2 regions of the Serratia sp. ID 25-353 genome follow, and region 2 is predicted to be linked to the other one. Evidence: predicted binding sites of a transcription regulator. Region 2 holds the regulator's gene; the other holds the start of a gene.
What was found. The regulator Fur, encoded in region 2, represses iron uptake genes when iron is present. The targets are predictions, from matches to a motif close to ATAATAATGAGAACNACTATCAA.

Region 1 (9,314 bases), 2.4 Mb from region 2:
CAAGATATGGAATACCGGCGCTGCGGCCGCAGCGGGCTGAAGCTGCCCGCCGTCTCACTCGGGCTGTGGCACAACTTCGGCGACGCCACGCTGTACGACAACGCCCGCGCTCTGATCCGCTGCGCCTTCGATCGCGGCATTACCCATTTCGATCTGGCCAACAACTACGGCCCGCCGCCCGGCGCCGCCGAGGAGAACTTTGGCCGCATACTCAACGCCGATCTGCGGGCCTGGCGTGATGAGCTGATCATCTCATCCAAAGCCGGTTACACCATGTGGCCCGGCCCCTACGGCGATTGGGGCTCGAAAAAGTACCTGGTCGCCAGCCTCGATCAGAGCCTGAAGCGCATGGGGCTGGACTATGTGGATATCTTTTATCACCACCGGCCGGATCCGGACACGCCGCTGGAAGAAACCATGGCGGCGCTGGATCTGCTGGTGCGCCAGGGCAAAGCGTTGTACGTCGGCCTGTCCAATTACCCGGCCGAGCGCGCACGGCAGGCGTTCGACATTCTGCAGCGGCTCGGCACGCCGTGCGTGATCCACCAACCCAAGTATTCGATGTTGGAACGCACGCCGGAGGTGGGATTGCTGGATACATTGGCGGAGCATGGCGTTGGATCGATCGCCTTCTCGCCGCTGGCGGGCGGGTTGCTGACCGACCGCTACCTGCACGGCATTCCGCAAGATTCCCGCGCCGCCAGCGGCAGCCGCTTCCTGCAGCCGGAACAACTGACCGCCGAGCGGCTGGACAAGGTGCGCCGCCTCGATGCGCTGGCGCGGCAACGCGGGCAGAAGCTGTCGCAGATGGCGCTGGCCTGGGTGCTGCGCGGCGATCGCGTTACCTCTGTGTTGATCGGCGCCAGCAAGGATGCGCAGATAGAAGACGCGGTAGGCATGCTGGCCAATCGTCATTTCAGTGAAGAAGAGCTCGCGCAGATCGAGCAAATCCTACTGTAATCGTTTACAAATACCGCCGCTCAATCGAGCGGCGATACTCCAGAAAAATCTCAAATCTTGGTCTTCGTCGCCGTTTTCAGAATGGCTCTCAGATTCAACCCTATGCGCCAGCGCTATGATGCCGATATTGCAGCAAAAATAACGATAAGGCCGCTTTTTTAAACTGATGAACGCGCTTCATAAAGTGACAAACGGCCAGGCCGCGCAAGCGGAAAGGAGAAGTCATGTTTAAACCTCTGCTCTTGGCCGCCATCTTGGCGGCGACGGTACTGCCCGCCGCACAGCAAGCACACGCCGAAGGGATCAGCATCGATCTGATGCCGGGCGTTTCACTGCGCATCGGCGATCAGGACAATCGCGGCCGTTACTGGGACGGTTACGACTGGCGCGATCGCGACTGGTGGCAGGGTCATCAGGGGCGCTATCTCGGCGACCGCAGCCGTCGCGGTTACTACTGGGACGGCTATCGCTGGCGCGACCGCGACTACTGGCGCAAACACTATTACTATCATGAAGGGCGCTATCGTAAATACGACAAGCATTACGATAAGCACCATTGGAAGAAAGAGAAAAAGCACCACCACGATCATGACCGCGATCGCTGGCGCCGCCACGGCGATGACGACCGCGATTAACGGCGACGGGCCGGCACCATGCCGGCCCGCGTTTTTTTTCCTACAGCACGCTACCGATCAGCAGATAGCCGTTCAATCCCACCACCACCAGCACGATCAGCTTGCCCAGGTTTTGCACCACTGGGCCGTTGACCATTTCCCCCATCAGCGCCCGATTGCCGGTGAAAGCCAGCAGCGGCACCAGCGCCAGCGCAATGCCGAAGCTGAGCAGCACCTGGCTTAGCACCAGAATGCGCGTCGCGTCCATCCCCAGCATGATGACGATAAACGATGGCAGCATGGTCACCGCGCGCCGCAGCCACAGCGGAATATGGAAATGCACGAACCCCTGCATCACCACCTGCCCCGCCAGCGTGCCCACCACGGTGGAAGAGAGGCCGGCGGCCACCAGGCTCAGGCCGAACACGGTGGCAGCGGCTTGCCCGAGCAGCGGTTGCAGCGTCAGGTAAGCCACGTCGAGATCGGCGATGCCGCTGTGGCCGCTGAAATGAAACGCGGCAGCGGCGGTGGCCATCATCGCCAGGTTGACGAAACCGGCAATGGTCATGGCCACGGCGACGTCGACCTTGGTGGCGGCATAGCGCTCCGCCTTGTCGTGCTCGCCGCCGATTTGGGTGAGCGACGAATGCAGGTAGATCACGTGCGGCATGATGGTGGCGCCCAATACCCCGGCGGCCAGAAATACCGCATCGCCGTTAGGCAGATCGGGCAGCGCCATGCCCTTCAGCAGCGGCGCGAGCTGCGGCTGGGAGAATGCCAACTCGACGATATAAGCGGCGGCGACGAACAGCAGCAGGCCGCCAATCACCCGCTCCAGCGGCTTTTGACCGCGTTTTTGCAGCATCAAAATTAAAAAGGTGGCGATACCGGTCAGCACCGCGCCCTGCAACAGGGACACGCCGAGCAGCAGCTTGAAGCCGATCGCCGCACCGATAAATTCGGCCAGATCGGTCGCCATGGCGATGATCTCCGCCTGCACCCAATAGGCCCACACCGCCGGCCGCGGAAAGCGATCGCGAATATGCTCGGCCAGGTTTTTTCCGGTGGCGATGCCCAGCTTGGCGGACAACAGTTGGATCAGCATCGCCATCACGTTGGCCCAGACGACCACCCACAGCAGGCTGTAGCCGAACGAGGCGCCGGCCTGGATGTTGGTGGCGAAGTTACCGGGATCGATATAGCCGATAGCGGCGATGAAGGCGGGCCCCATCAGCGAGAGTTTGATTTTTCTGGCGGAGCGCCCGGAGGTGGTTTCAACCACGCGACTGTTCAGCATATGTTGAACCCTTACTGAAATTACGTTTATCTCCACTCTATATAAATGATAATAATTATCAAGCGCATTTAGAGCGGTAAAACTTATCTCTGTAATAGCCAACATTAACGGTTTTATCGAAGGGTTCAGCGCTGAGCTTACCGATTTCCGTGCTTTTCTGATGAGATTTTGGCTGCAATACCCCTGAAAGACAGGTTAGCACAAGAATACGAATTTCCTATTGCTGCTTTAACGTCTTGATTTTTTATGCTTTTGCGTAACACTTTAGGAGAACTCCCGCTATGATTTTCCATATTTGCAATAGAAGTCTCGTTTTTAAACGTAGCGTTACATAAAATGACAGCCGAAATTCAGCCTGCCTCAAATTTGGAGCAAACATGTCCCATATTGCGCACTTTGCGTTGGCGATAGTGGTGGTGGCGATCCTGGCCCTGTTGGTGTGCCGCGATCGTAAAAGCATCCGCATTCGCTATGTTATTCAACTACTGGTTATCGAAGTACTGCTGGCCTACTTTTTCCTGCATTCGGAAGCGGGTTTAGGCTTCGTAAAAGGATTTGCCGCGCTGTTTGACAAACTGCTCGGGTTTGCGGGACAAGGGACTGATTTCGTATTCGGCGGCATGGGCGACAAAGGCCTGGCGTTCTTCTTCCTGAAGGTGCTGTGCCCGATCGTCTTCATTTCGGCGCTGATCGGTATTCTGCAGTACATCAAGGTGCTGCCGTTCATCATCCGCATTATCGGTACCGTGCTGTCGAAAGTGAACGGCATGGGCAAGCTGGAGTCGTTCAACGCCGTCAGCTCCCTGATCCTGGGCCAATCCGAAAACTTCATCGCCTACAAAGATATCCTGGGCAAGATGTCGGAAAAGCGCATGTACACCATGGCGGCGACCGCGATGTCTACGGTTTCCATGTCCATCGTCGGCGCCTACATGACCATGCTGGACGCCAAGTTCGTGGTGGCGGCGCTGGTATTGAACATGTTCAGCACCTTTATCGTGCTGTCGCTGGTCAACCCGTACGACACCAATAAAGAAGAAGAGCTGCACCTCGGCAACCTGCATGAAGGCCAGAGCTTCTTCGAAATGCTGGGTGAATATATCCTGGCCGGCTTCAAAGTAGCGATTATCGTTGCCGCGATGCTGATCGGCTTCATCGCCCTGATCGCCGCGCTCAACGGTGTGTTCAGCGCCATCTTCGGCCTGAGTTTCCAGGAAATCCTCGGCTACTTCTTCTATCCGTTCGCCTGGATTATGGGGATTCCTAAACACGAAGCCCTGCAGGTTGGCAGCATCATGGCCACCAAGCTGGTTTCCAACGAGTTCGTGGCAATGATGGAGCTGCAGAAAGTGTCTGCCGAGCTGTCGCCGCGCAGCCTGGGGATCCTGTCGGTGTTCCTGGTGTCCTTCGCCAACTTCTCCTCCATCGGCATCGTGGCCGGTGCGATCAAGGGCTTGAACGAACACCAGGGCAACGTGGTGTCGCGCTTTGGCCTGAAGCTGGTGTACGGCTCTACGCTGGTCAGCATCCTGTCCGCTTCCATCGCGGGTCTGGTACTGGGCTAAGCCTCGAACCGACTGCGATAACAAGGCGCCTGCGGGCGCCTTTTTTGTTGGCTGGCATTCGGCGAAGATGAAAAAAGAAAAGCAAAAAGCCGACCCTAAGGTCGGCTTTTCAAATGGTGGTGGAGCTAGACGGGATCGAACCGTCGACCTCTTGCATGCCATGCAAGCGCTCTCCCAGCTGAGCTATAGCCCCACAAAAGTGGTACGCTTTGACCGGCGTTACGGTATTCCCCAACCTCTCTGAGAAGAAGGTTGGTGGAGCTAGACGGGATCGAACCGTCGACCTCTTGCATGCCATGCAAGCGCTCTCCCAGCTGAGCTATAGCCCCGTTCCACAATCACTTTGTGCTGTGAACGGGGCGCATAATATGAAACCCACTCAAAGCTGTCAACGGCTAAATTGAATTACTGAATCAAGCGTTGAAAAAGCCGCCAAATCAGCATGTTTGGCACCAAAAAATCATCACTTTGCGCAGAGTTCATCCATTTTGCGTGCTACATCTCAAAATGGCAAAAGACCCTGCATATCACGTTGATTTTTAATTAACGGAATGTTAGCGAAATGCGCTTGAGTCGGACTCCCGAGCGGCATAGACTGCCCGCGCCATAAACTTCATTACTATAAACCGAGTCCGTCATGTCTTTGCATTCACCAAAAGAAATCGCCGCCCTCGCCGTTCAGGCCGGGGTAAACAAAAGCCGCGCCCCTCTCGCTAATCTGTTGATTCTGGGCTTTCTCGCCGGCGCCTTTATCGCCACCGGTTTTCTGCTGGATATTCACGTCATCGGCACCCTGCCGGCCGAATGGGGCTCTTTCGGCGCCCTGTTGGGTGCCGCGGTCTTTCCTATCGGTTTGATCCTGACTATTCTGGCCGGCGGCGAACTGCTGACCGGCAACATGATGACCTTGCCGATGGCCTGGTTTGCCCGCGAAATCCCCGCCATCGCCGTGCTGCGCAACTGGTTTTGGGTCACCTTGGCCAACCTGGCCGGCAGCCTGGCCGTCGCCTACTTCTTCGGTCATTTGCTGGGCCTGACCGAAGGCGCGTTCTTGCATAAGACGCTGGCGATCGCGCAGGCCAAAGTGGATGCAGACTTCCTGCACGCCTTCATTTCCGGCGTCGGCTGCAACTGGCTGGTGTGCCTGGCGGTGTGGTTAGCCTTCGCCAGCAAGGATGTGCCGGGCAAAGTGATCGGCATGTGGTTCCCGGTCATGGCTTTTGTCGCCATCGGCTTCCAGCACGTGGTGGCGAATATGTTCATCATCCCGGCGGCCATCTTTGCCGGCGGCATGGGCTGGGAGCAGTATTTGCCCAATTTCGTCGCGGTATTTCTCGGCAACGCGCTGGGCGGCGCCGGTTTTGTCGGGCTAATGTATTTCCTCGCCTACCGCCCGGGTTTGCCGGCCGGCGAGCAAGCCTGACACACCGCCATGAAAAAAGCCCCGGGATCGCTCCACGGGGCTTTTTCATTTATGGCGTCTCAGCCAAATCAGGCTTGCGCTTCGCGCTCGGCGATGTAAGCCAGCGCCATGTCGATACGCTGCAGCGAACGCTTCTGGCCGATCGCATGCACGGTCACGTCCATGCCCGGCGACTGGCCGGCGCCGGTCACCGCGACGCGCAGCGGCATGCCGACTTTACCCATGCCGACGCCCAGCTCATCCGCCGTGCCCTGAATGGCGTCGTGCACATTTTCCGGCGTCCAGACGGTGATGGCGGCCAGCTTGGCGCGCACGGTTTCCAACGGCTGACGCGCCACCGGGCGCAGGTGCTTCTTGGCCGCGTCTGCGTCGAACTCGCTGAAGTCTTCGTAGAAGTAACGGCAGGACTCCGCCATCTCTTTCAGCGTCTTGCAACGCTCGCCCAGCAGCTTGACGAGGTCTTTCAGTTCCGGGCCGTTGCGGGTTTCAAGGCCCAGTTGCTCAACGTGCCATGCCAGATGCACCGCCACTTCTTCCGCCGGCATATGGTTGATGTAGTGGTGGTTCAGCCACTGCAGCTTCTCGGTGTTGAACGCGCTGGCGGATTTGTTGATCGCTTCCAGCGTGAAGAACTCTTTCATCTCATCGATGGAGAAGATCTCCTGATCGCCGTGGGACCAGCCCAGACGCACCAGGTAGTTCAGCAGCGCCTGCGGCAGATAGCCGTCGTCGCGGTACTGCATAACGCCCACCGCGCCGTGACGCTTGGACAGCTTTTTGCCGTCGTCGCCGAGGATCATCGACACGTGCGCGTATTCCGGCACCGGCGCACCCAGCGCTTTGAGAATGTTGATCTGGCGCGGGGTGTTGTTGATGTGGTCTTCGCCGCGGATCACATGGGTGATTTCCATGTCCCAGTCATCGACGACGACGCAGAAGTTATAGGTTGGCGAACCGTCGGTGCGTCGGATGATCAGATCGTCCAGTTCCTGGTTGCTGAATTCGATCGGGCCGCGAATTTTGTCGTCGAAGATCACCGAGCCTTCCTGCGGGTTGCGGAAGCGCACCACGTGCGGCTCGTCGTCGGTGTGGCTGCACTGGCTGTCGCGGCAGTGGCCGTCGTAACGCGGCTTCTCGCCGTTTTCCATCTGCTTCTCGCGCAGCGCTTCCAGACGTTCCTTGGAGCAATAGCATTTATAGGCCGTGCCCTGCTCCAGCATCTCGTCGATGACCGCGTTGTAACGATCGAAACGCTTGGTCTGGAAATACGGGCCTTCATCCCAATCCAGGTTCAACCAGTTCATGCCATCCATAATTGCGTCGATCGCGTCCTGGGTAGAGCGTTCCAAATCGGTATCTTCGATACGCAGAACGAACTCACCGCCCGCATGGCGGCTGAACAACCAAGAGTAAAGTGCGGTACGCGCGCCGCCGACGTGAAGATAGCCGGTCGGGCTCGGTGCAAAACGGGTTTTGATTTTCATTGGGTTCACTGCCTTATTACGCAACGCGTGTCGGCGGTTGCCGACGATTGCTCGGAATTGAAAAAAGAGTGGGCGACATTGTATCACCACGCGCTAATTCCTCAACGCCGACACGATATTGCGCCGGTCGATTTCGCCCGTTTTGCGGCGAGTTTCGCATAGCGTTGCGCAAAGAATCGGCGCCGTTGCCGATAATTATCGCGCCCTGCCTAAATTTGCGGCGAACGATTGAAATCATTTTAAAAACCGTTGACTCACTTTCAACTATCCCTATAATGCGACTCCAACAAGACGGGGCGATTAGCTCAGTTGGTAGAGCATCTCCTTTACACGGAGGGGGTCGGCGGTTCGAGCCCGTCATCGCCCACCATCTTGTTGAGAAAAAAATGAGAACGAATGAGGGTGATTAGCTCAGTTGGTAGAGCATCTCCTTTACACGGAGGGGGTCGGCGGTTCGAGCCCGTCATCACCCACCATCATTCTCTCGTTTAGCAGTACCTGGAAGTCCTGAAGTGGGTGATTAGCTCAGTTGGTAGAGCATCTCCTTTACACGGAGGGGGTCGGCGGTTCGAGCCCGTCATCACCCACCACTTCTGCGGGTCGTTAGCTCAGTTGGTAGAGCAGTTGACTTTTAATCAATTGGTCGCAGGTTCGAATCCTGCACGACCCACCAATTCAGAAAAAAGCGCCTTTTGGCGCTTTTTTCGTTTCTGCGCCATCCGACTCTGACTTCATCTCTCGCCGGCATAGTTTACGGAGTCGAGCAGGATGAAGAACCGGAGAGGTTCGAGCATCGCGCAGCGATACGACAACGCGCAGCGTTGCCCGCAGGGTGAGGCCACTGGCCGAATCAATCCTGCACGACCCACCCATTCAGAAAAAAGCGCCTTTGGGCGCTTTTTTCGTTTCTGCCGCACTCACTTTCCCTTTCGCCTTATTCTCACTTTATTCGCCACGCGCTGAGATACGAATGGTTATCATTTTGGCGGCTTGAATGGTAAATTAGCGGGCATCCACCACGCAGCCAATCCGCCGCCGGATTGATACGCCTTAGTTCAAGGAAAGAAAGAGCCCGCTCATGACCCTATCCTTACGCCAGCTGTTCATTGCATTTATCGCCACTTCCAGCCTGCTGCTCAGCGGCTGCGGCCCGGACGACAAGAACGACGGGCAGAAACCGTCCCCCCCTGCTGCCGACAGCAGTTGGCCGCGCACCATCGACAGCGCCAAAGGGAAGTTCACGCTGGAAAAACCGCCGCAGCGCATCGTGTCCACCAGCGTCACCATCACCGGCACGCTGCTGGCGATCGACGCCCCGGTGGTCGCCAGCGCCGCTACCAGCCCAAATCCCCTGGTGGCCGATAAACAAGGCTTCTTTACCCAGTGGAGCGAGGTGGCCAAACAGCGCCACGTCGAACGGCTGTACCAGGTGGAGCCCAATGCCGAAGCCGTCGCCGCCGCCGCGCCCGACTTGATCGTCGTCGCCGCCACCGGCGGGGATTCGGCGCTGAAACTGTATGACCAGCTGTCCGCCATTGCGCCGACGCTGGTGCTCGATTATGGCGACAAGAGCTGGCAGCAGCTGGCCAGCGAGCTCGGCGAGATCACCGGTCACGAAGCCGGCGCCAAACAGGCGGAAGATCGTTTCGAACAGCGCGTGGAGCAAGTGAAGCAGGCGATCACGTTGCCGCCGCAGCCGACCACCCCGCTGGTGTATGCCGACAACGGTCGCGAGGCCATGCTGTGGACACCGGGTTCCGCCCAGGGCAAGCTGCTGACCCAGCTCGGCTTCCAACTGGCTACCCCGCCGGAAAGCGCCAAAGGCAACGCCAGCATGGGTAAACGCCATGACATCATCCAGATCTCCGGCGAAAAAATGGCCGAAGGCCTGAACGGCAAAACGCTGATCCTGTTCGCCACCAATGAGCGCAAAGTGCAAGAGGTGCTGGCCAACCCGTTCCTCAAACATCT
Region 2 (9,314 bases):
GCCTGAAAGAGAGCGCCTGGAGCCTGGATGCGATGTACACCATCCAGGAAGGGCGCGCCAAGGGCACCCTGATCAAACTGCACTACACCCAGTATGACAACCACACCAACATCCCGAGCTGGGGCGGCGGTTACGGCAACATCTTCCAGGACGAGAAAGACGTCAAGTTCATGGTCATCGCGCCATTCACCATCTTCTGATGCATTCCCCGGCCTCGCCGCCGGGGGCAGTTAAGGGAATTCAACGATGAAAAAAATCATGCTGATGTTGGCGGCCGCCGCGGCCTTGAGCGCCTGCGCGCAACCCGCCGCGCCGCCGGAAGACGCCAAATTGAAACAGGCGTATAGCGCCTGTATCAACACCGCCGAAGGTTCGCCGGAGCGTCTGCAGCCCTGCAAGGCGGTGCTGAACGTGTTGAAACAAGAGAAGCAGCACCAGCAGTTCGCCGCGCAGGAAACGGTGCGGGTGATGGATTATCAGAACTGCATTATGGCGGTGCACAGCGGTAACGGTCAGGCTTACGACGCCAAGTGCGGCAAGCTGTGGCAAGAAATTCGCGATAACAATAATTAAGAAGGACAAGAACATGAACGCATTCAAACTGAGCGCATTAGCCGCGTTGACGGCAACGATGGGATTCCTGGGCGGCATGGGAAACGCCATGGCCGATCAACAGCGGGTGGATCAGCTGAGCCAGCTGAAGCTGAACGTAAAAATGCTGGATAACCGCGCCGGTGAAAACGGCGTGGATTGCGCGGCGCTGGGCGCCGACTGGGCCTCATGCAACCGGGTGTTATTCACCCTCAGCAACGACGGCCAGGCGATCGACGGCAAAGACTGGGTCATCTATTTCCACAGCCCGCGCCAGACCCTGCGGGTAGACAACGACCAGTTCAAGATTGCTCACCTCACCGGCGATCTGTACAAGCTGGAGCCGACCGCCAAATTCAGCGGCTTCCCGGCCGGTAAGGCGGTGGAAATCCCGGTGGTCGCCGAATATTGGCAGCTGTTCAGAAACGACTTCCTGCCGCGCTGGTATGCCACGTCCGGCGACGCCAAGCCGAAAATGCTGGCGAATACCGACACCGAAAACCTGGACCAGTTTGTGGCGCCGTTCACCGGCGACCAGTGGAAGCGCACCAAGGACGACAAAAACATTCTGATGACGCCGGCTTCGCGCTTTGTCAGCAATGCCGACTTGCAGACGCTGCCTGCCGGCGCGCTGCGCGGCCAGATCGTGCCGACGCCGATGCAGGTGAAGGTTCACGCGCAGGATGTCGATTTGCGCAAAGGGGTATCGCCGGATCTGAGCACGTTGGTCAAGCCGGCGGCGGACGTCGTCAACCAGCGCTTCGCGCTGCTGGGCGTGCCGGTTCAGGCCAACGGCTATCCAATCAAGACCGACATCCAGCCGGGCAAGTTTAAAGGCGCGATGGCGGTGCCGGGCGCCTATGAGCTGAAAATCGGCAAGAAAGAGACGCGGGTGATCGGCTTCGATCAGGCCGGGGTGTTCTACGGGCTGCAGTCGATCCTGTCGTTAGTGCCGAGCGACGGCAGCGGCAAGATTGCCACGCTGGACGCCAGCGATGCGCCGCGCTTCCAGTATCGCGGCATTTTCCTCGACGTGGCGCGCAACTTCCATAAGAAGGACGCGGTGCTGCGCCTGCTGGATCAGATGGCGGCCTACAAGCTCAACAAATTCCACTTCCACCTGAGCGATGACGAAGGCTGGCGCATCGAGATCCCCGGTTTGCCTGAGCTGACGGAAGTCGGTGGCCAGCGCTGCCACGATCTGAGCGAAACCACCTGCCTGCTGCCGCAGTACGGCCAAGGGCCGGACGTCTACGGCGGCTTCTTCAGCCGTCAGGACTATATCGACATCATAAAATATGCCCAGGCGCGCCAGATTGAAGTGATCCCGGAGATCGACATGCCGGCACACGCCCGCGCCGCGGTGGTCTCGATGGAAGCGCGCTATAAAAAGCTGCATGCCGCCGGGAAAGAGCAGGAGGCCAACGAATTCCGCCTGGTGGATCCGACCGATACCTCCAACACCACCTCCGTGCAGTTCTTTAACCGCCAGAGCTACCTGAACCCGTGCCTTGACTCGTCCCAGCGCTTTGTCGACAAGGTGATCGGCGAGATCGCCCAGATGCATAAAGAGGCCGGCCAGCCGATCAAGACCTGGCACTTCGGCGGCGACGAAGCGAAAAACATTCGCCTGGGCGCCGGCTACACCGACAAGGCGAAACCGGAGCCGGGCAAAGGCATCATCGATCAGAGCAACGAAGACAAGCCGTGGGCCAAGTCGCAGGTGTGCCAGACGATGATCAAAGAAGGCAAGGTGGCCGACATGGAGCATCTGCCGAGCTACTTCGGCCAAGAGGTCAGCAAGCTGGTGAAGGCGCATGGCATCGACAGAATGCAGGCCTGGCAGGATGGCCTGAAAGACGCCGAGAACGCGAAGGCGTTCGCCACCTCGCGCGTGGGCGTCAACTTCTGGGATACCCTGTACTGGGGCGGTTTCGATAGCGTCAACGACTGGGCCAACAAAGGGTATGAAGTGGTGGTTTCCAACCCGGACTACGTCTATATGGACTTCCCTTACGAGGTGAACCCGGACGAGCGCGGTTACTACTGGGGCACCCGCTTCAGCGACGAGCGCAAGGTGTTCAGCTTCGCGCCGGACAACATGCCGCAGAACGCGGAAACTTCGGTCGACCGCGACGGCAACCACTTCAGCGCCAAGAGCGACAAGCCGTGGCCGGGCGCCTACGGGCTGTCCGCTCAGCTGTGGAGCGAAACCCAGCGCACCGATCCGCAGATGGAATACATGATCTTCCCACGCGCGCTGTCGGTGGCAGAACGCGCCTGGCACCGCGCCGGTTGGGAACAGGACTACCGCGCAGGCCGCGAATACAAAGGCGGGGAAACCCACTTTGTCGATACCAAGATGCTGGAGAAAGACTGGCTGCGCTTCGCCAATATCCTGGGTCAGCGTGAACTGGCCAAGCTGGATAAGGGCGGCGTCGCTTACCGTCTGCCGGTGCCGGGCGCACGCGTAGCGGGCGGCAAGCTGGAGGCGAATATCGCGCTGCCGGGATTGGGCATCGAGTACTCCACCGACGGTGGCAAGCAGTGGCAGCGCTATGACGCCAAGGCCAAGCCGGCGGTCTCGGGTGACGTTCAGGTGCGGTCGGTCAGCCCGGACGGCAAACGCTACAGCCGCGCCGAAAAGGTCTAAGCCCGGTGCAACGGCCTGCTGTCCTGGCGGCGGCCGTATAACGAAGGGGGAATGCGTTCGCCCGCGCGTGTCGGCGTAGGGCGGACGTTGTAGTGAGAGGAGTACGTGGAGTCGCTGTGCCGCTGCAATTGTGATATTTCATGACATGATTTTCCCCCGGCTTGTCCGGGGATTTTTTTGCCCGTTGCACGGAGGGCATAAAAAAACCGCCTCGGTGTGAGGCGGTTTTTCATAGCCGGTCAGGCTTATTTCTTGTCGTGCAGCGTTTCGTCTTCGCGGCAGTCACCGGTTTCACAGTGGCCGTACAGGTACAGGCTGTGGTTAGTGAGCTTGATGCCGTGCTGCTTGGCGATATCACGCTGGCGCACTTCGATGGATTCGTCGCTGAATTCGATCACTTTGCCGCAGTCCAGGCAAATCAGGTGATCGTGGTGATGCTGTTGGGTCAGCTCGAACACGGACTTGCCGCCTTCGAAATTGTGACGTGTCACAATGCCCGCATCGTCAAACTGGTTCAGTACGCGATAAACCGTTGCCAGCCCGATCTCTTCGCCCATATCAATCAGTTTTTTGTACAAATCTTCCGCACTGACGTGATGGCATTCCGGATTTTGCAGTACTTCCAGGATTTTGAGTCGCGGAAGCGTGACTTTTAAGCCGGCCTTCTTCAATGCGATGTTGTTGTCGGTCATGCGAATTCAGTCCTGTTACTATGCTAATCAAGTTGAGGCGTACTCGCCTGTGGCATCGGTCGGCACAAAGAGTTAATGCGTCTCATTATAGAACCGGTTGTACTAAATGGAAACCGCCGGTTGTTAACAAAGATATAATTGCACTATTGCATGTTTTGCATGCAACGCCTTGATGGATGGGATAAACCGATATCTCAGTCTACCGTGACGGGGTGGGAAGTTACAAATCTGTAGCTTCTATCGCAGCAATCCCTGTTGCCGATGACGGCCCTGTGGGCACACTATGCACTTTACAGGGCCTTTGTTCAACCTTTCGCCAGTGCCGGGGCTTAGCCGACGATATCGGCCAGGCTCAGCTCTTCGACGATCTGTTTGACCCAGGCGTCGACGCGCTCGTTGGTCAGCTCCGGCTGACGGTCTTCGTCGATCGCCAGACCGATGAAGTGGTCGTCGTCCGCCAGGCCCTTGGAGGCCTCGAAGTGATAGCCTTTGGTCGGCCAGTGGCCCACGATGGCCGCGCCGCGCGGTTCGATAATGTCGCGGATGGTGCCCATCGCGTCACAGAAGTATTCCGCGTAGTCTTCCTGATCGCCGCAGCCGAACAGCGCCACCAGTTTGCCGTTGAAGTCGACTTCTTCCAGCGTCGGGAAGAAATCATCCCAGTCACACTGCGCTTCACCGTAGTACCAGGTCGGGATACCCAGCAGCAGGATATCGAACCCTTCCAGGTCTTCTTTGCTGCTTTTAGCGATGTCATGCACTTCAGAGACGTCGTCGCCAAACTGTTTCTGGAGAATTTTCTGGATCATTTTGGCAATGTTTTCGGTATTGCCAGTGTCGCTGCCAAAGAAAATGCCTACAGTAGCCATATCGCGTATAACCTTTAAATTCAAGTAATTGCATTACTCGACGCCGGCACTGCCGCCGCTGACGCCGATTAAAATGATGCCATGGCAAGAGCCTTTCGCCTCCGGGGCGGGCGCCGACAGGCGCAGTCTCTTACCGGTAAATGCGTATCATGCCAGAAAGTGGCGCCGGGGTTTTATCGCATTTATGCGATGCCGGAGAATGAAGAAAAGCGTGGTCGATCCGGCGTTGTCCTTAACGCCGCGCCGCGCGTGCGGCCGAAGAGATCAATGTTCCGGCTGTTCTTCCGCCAGTTGTGCCAACAGCATCTGCTCGATGAGTTCGCTGCGGCTGATGTTGCGCTGTTCCGCCAGTTTGTTCAGGGCGTCCACCGCATCCGCGTTGATTTTCAGCTCTACGCGCCGCAATCCACGCACTTTATCGCGCCGTAACTGATTGCGCTTATTGATTCTAAGCTGTTCATCGCGGGAAAGCGGGTTGGTTTTCGGGCGCCCCGGACGGCGTTCATCTGCGAACAGATCCAGCGTCGTGCGATCCGTTTGTTCTTTTGCCATAGGTAGCGGTACTGCAAGGGAGTTTGCATCAAAAAGCGCTCGCACGCTTCCGGAGGCATCGGTTAACACACTTCGGGCCAATAAACCCTAACCCAAATTCACCCCCGAACCGGCGTTCGCGAACGCGCTGGCGCGGCGGCAAAATTATAGCGCGCCATATTACCCCAGCAGATGGAGCGGCGACAATGCCTAACTGCGGGCTAAACGCGCTAAGCCGTTATCTTTAGCGCGTTTTTTCGCCAGATGAGCGGGTTTTTCAGGCTTCGTCGAGAAAACGGTGGATGGCGCGCAGCACCGCCTCCGGCTTCTCGGCGTGCACCCAATGGCCGGTGCCGGCGACGACGTGCGCGCGGGCCTGCGGGAACTGGCGCGCGATGTCTGCACGGTAACTGTCCTGCACGTACGGCGACAGGCCGCCGCGAATGAACAGGGTTGGGTGCGGCCAGGCCGGCACATCCTGCCAGCCGGTGATGTCTTCGTAACGTTCGATCAGCACCGGTAGGTTGAAACGCCATTCGCCGTTGTGGAAGGACTTAAGCAGGAACTGGATTACGCCTTCTTCCTGCAGATAGTCGCGCATCAACTGGGCGGCCGCCTGGCGCTGGGTGATGCCGGCGGCGCTGACGGCCTTCAGCGCGGCGAAAATCTCGTCGTGGCGGCGGGTCTGGTAATCCACCGGCGCGACGTCGATGACGATCAGCCTGGCGACGCGCTCGGGCGCGATAGCGGTCAGCGCCATCGCCGCTTTGCCGCCCATCGAGTGGCCGATGACGATCGCTTTCTCCAGCTGCAGTTCGTCGAGCAACGCCAGCAGATCCTGCGCCATGGCGGGGTAGTTCATGTCGTCGGCGCGCGGGGAGAGGCCGTGGTTGCGCAGATCGACCTTGATCACGGTGTGCTGTTTATGCAGATCGCGCGCCAGCACGCCCAGGTTGTCCAGATTGCCGAACAGCCCGTGGATCAGCAGCACCGGCAGCGCGTCTGACTCGGCGGCCAGCAGTTGATAATGTAATTTCATGGCGAAGTTCATACTGAGAGAGATTCAGATTAGGGTATCATGATTGAATCGCACGATGAATCATGCGGAATTTTCGCGGCGCGGGCTTGGCAGTGCCGGCTATAGGTATTAGTCTGCATTTGCCGTCCAGAGGCACATTGTTGTGTTCGCCCCAGCGCTTTTAACCTTATAATCCCATGGCTTGAATGCAGGATCTGGCTTCAGGTTCTAAGTAGAAAAAACAGTATTGGATAAAGATGAAAACTATTGAAGTCGACGAAGAGCTTTACCGTTATATTGCCAGCCACACGCAACACATCGGTGAAAGCGCGTCCGATATTTTACGCCGCATGTTGAAATTCACCGCCGGGCAGCCGGTGCGCGCGTTGCCTGCCGCCAGTGCACCGCAGTCCGTCGAGCTGGAAAAAGCGGCGCCGGCGCAGCGCCCACGCGATCGCGTACGCGCCGTACGTGAGCTGCTGCTGTCGGATGAATATGCCGAGCAGAACAAAGCGGTCAACCGTTTCATGCTGGTGCTGTCCACGCTGTATACCCTCGATGCCGCCGGTTTCGCCGCCGCCACCGAGGCGTTGACCGGCCGTACCCGCACCTATTTCGCCGGCGATCAGCAGACCCTGCTGGCCAACGGCACGCACACCAAGCCGAAGCATGTACCGGGCACCCCTTACTGGGTGATCACCAATACCAATACCGGCCGCAAACGCAGCATGATCGAACACATCATGCAGGCGATGCAGTTCCCGGCGGAACTGATCGAGAAAGTTTGCGGTACCGTCTAATTTAGCGAACAGCCCGTCATGCTGGCCGTGCGCGACGTATCTGCCCGGTCACCGACAGGGATGAGGGAGATATGTCGATGGCGAATAATCCACGTGCCGGGCAGCCCGCCCGCCAAAGCGATCTGATCAACGTAGCCCAGCTGACGTCGCAGTACTATGTGCTGCAACCGGAAGCCGGCAATGCCGCACACGCGGTGAAGTTTGGCACCTCCGGCCACCGTGGCAGCGCGCAGCGCCACAGTTTCAACGAAGCGCATATCCTCGCCATTGCTCAAGCGATTGCCGAAGTTCGTCATCAGCAGGGCACCACCGGCCCGTGCTACGTGGGCAAAGATACCCATGCGCTGTCCGAGCCGGCCTTCATTTCCGTGCTGGAAGTGCTGACCGCCAACGGCGTCGATGTGATCGTGCAGGAAAACAACGGCTTCACGCCAACGCCGGCGGTATCGCACGCCATTCTGTGCCACAACCGCCGCGGCGGCGCGCAGGCCGATGGCATCGTCATTACGCCGTCCCATAACCCACCGGAAGACGGCGGCATCAAGTACAACCCGCCGAACGGTGGCCCGGCCGACACCAACCTGACGTCGGTGATCGAAAAGCGTGCCAACGAACTGCTGGCGCAGCAGCTGAAAGGCGTTCAGCGTCAGTCTCTGGACAAGGCCTGGAACAGCGGCCACCTGCATGCCAAAGATCTGGTGCAGCCTTATGTCGAAGGTCTGGTTGAGGTGGTCGACATGCCGGCCATCCAACGCGCCGGCCTGAAGCTGGGCGTGGATCCGCTCGGCGGTTCCGGCATCGCCTATTGGCAGCGCGTGGCGGAGCACTACAAGCTGGATCTGACGCTGGTAAACGATTCCCTCGATCAGACCTTCCGCTTTATGCACCTGGACCACGACGGCATCATCCGCATGGACTGTTCGTCCGAGTCGGCGATGGCCGGCCTGCTGGCGCTGCGCGACAAATTCGATCTGGCGTTCGCCAACGATCCGGATTACGACCGTCATGGCATCGTCACCCCGAAGGGCTTGATGAACCCGAACCATTATCTGGCGGTAGCCATCAACTACCTGTTCCAGCATCGCCCACAGTGGGGCGCCGATGTGGCGGTAGGTAAAACGCTGGTGTCCAGCGCGATGATTGACCGCGTGGTGGCCGATTTGGGCCGCAAGCTGGTGGAAGTGCCGGTCGGTTTCAAATGGTTCGTGGATGGCCTGTTCGACGGCAGCCTGGGCTTCGGCGGCGAAGAAAGCGCCGGGGCCTCGTTCTTGCGCTTCAACGGCCAGCCGTGGTCGACCGACAAAGACGGTATCATCATGTGCCTGCTGGCGGCTGAAATCACCGCGGTAACCGGTGAGAACCCGCAGCATCACTATGACGATCTGGCCAAGCGCTTCGGTGCACCAAGCTATAACCGCATCCAGGCGCCGGCAACCCATGCGCAGAAAGCGGCGCTGTCCAAACTGTCGCCGGAGATGGTCAAGGCCAGTACGCTGGGCGGGGACCCGATCACCGCACGTCTGACTGCAGCACCGGGCAACGGTGCGTCGATCGGCGGCCTGAAAGTCATGACCGACAACGGCTGGTTCGCGGCCCGTCCTTCCGGTACCGAAGAGGCTTACAAGATCTACTGCGAGAGCTTCCTCGGAGCGGAACACCGCGAGAAGATTGAGCACGAAGCGGTCGAGATCGTCAGCGAAGTGCTGGCTTCCGCCAAGTAATCGCTTTTCTTGATTGATAAAAAGCGCTGTTTTTACAGCGCTTTTTTTATGCCTGCAATTTAGATATATCTTTTTATCGGCGCACGCTTGCGCATTTAGATATATCGATCTAGATTAGCGTTATCGACGCTGTTTAGATATATCTAAACAACCTCGTATTGATGTTCACTGTTAAAGCGAGGTATCACCCTATGTTTCATCGATTAGGTTTACACCGGCATCACCACCACCATCATGAATGCGAAGAGGGCCGCCGTCATCGCGGTGGGCGCCATCACTTCGGCGGCGAAGGCGAAGAGCACGGTCGGGGTGGGCGCGGCGGCCGGGGCGGGCGTCACCGTCTGTTCGAGCACGGCGATCTGCGCCTGGTGCTGTTGGCGCTGGTGGCGCGCAAGCCTAGCCACGGCTATGAGCTGATCAAGGCGATTGAGGAAGCGTC

Region 1: the regulator Fur is predicted to act here: its motif matches at 2,911-2,933, upstream of ACYF6X_RS02755 (Nramp family divalent metal transporter).

Annotation. Positions count from the first base shown of each region.
Region 1 is NZ_CM139236.1:582,488-591,801, reverse strand. Features, by position in the region: gene mgrA (L-glyceraldehyde 3-phosphate reductase) at 1-960, shown strand, start outside; gene ACYF6X_RS02760 (DUF2502 domain-containing protein) at 1,185-1,595, shown strand; gene ACYF6X_RS02755 (Nramp family divalent metal transporter) at 1,636-2,871, opposite strand; gene ACYF6X_RS02750 (NupC/NupG family nucleoside CNT transporter) at 3,249-4,436, shown strand; tRNA gene ACYF6X_RS02745 (tRNA-Ala) at 4,554-4,629, opposite strand; tRNA gene ACYF6X_RS02740 (tRNA-Ala) at 4,690-4,765, opposite strand; gene ACYF6X_RS02735 (formate/nitrite transporter family protein) at 5,074-5,859, shown strand; gene gltX (glutamate--tRNA ligase) at 5,928-7,343, opposite strand; tRNA gene ACYF6X_RS02725 (tRNA-Val) at 7,638-7,713, shown strand; tRNA gene ACYF6X_RS02720 (tRNA-Val) at 7,744-7,819, shown strand; tRNA gene ACYF6X_RS02715 (tRNA-Val) at 7,858-7,933, shown strand; tRNA gene ACYF6X_RS02710 (tRNA-Lys) at 7,941-8,016, shown strand; RNA gene ACYF6X_RS02705 (RtT sRNA) at 8,091-8,214, shown strand; gene fepB (Fe2+-enterobactin ABC transporter substrate-binding protein) at 8,422-9,314, shown strand, end outside.
Region 2 is NZ_CM139236.1:3,013,250-3,022,563, reverse strand. Features, by position in the region: gene chiP (chitoporin ChiP) at 1-200, shown strand, start outside; gene chiQ (ChiQ/YbfN family lipoprotein) at 247-573, shown strand; gene ACYF6X_RS14610 (beta-N-acetylhexosaminidase) at 587-3,244, shown strand; gene fur (ferric iron uptake transcriptional regulator) at 3,490-3,936, opposite strand; gene fldA (flavodoxin FldA) at 4,266-4,805, opposite strand; gene ybfE (LexA regulated protein) at 5,070-5,357, opposite strand; gene ybfF (esterase) at 5,614-6,387, opposite strand; gene seqA (replication initiation negative regulator SeqA) at 6,612-7,154, shown strand; gene pgm (phosphoglucomutase (alpha-D-glucose-1,6-bisphosphate-dependent)) at 7,232-8,875, shown strand; gene ACYF6X_RS14575 (PadR family transcriptional regulator) at 9,067-9,314, shown strand, end outside.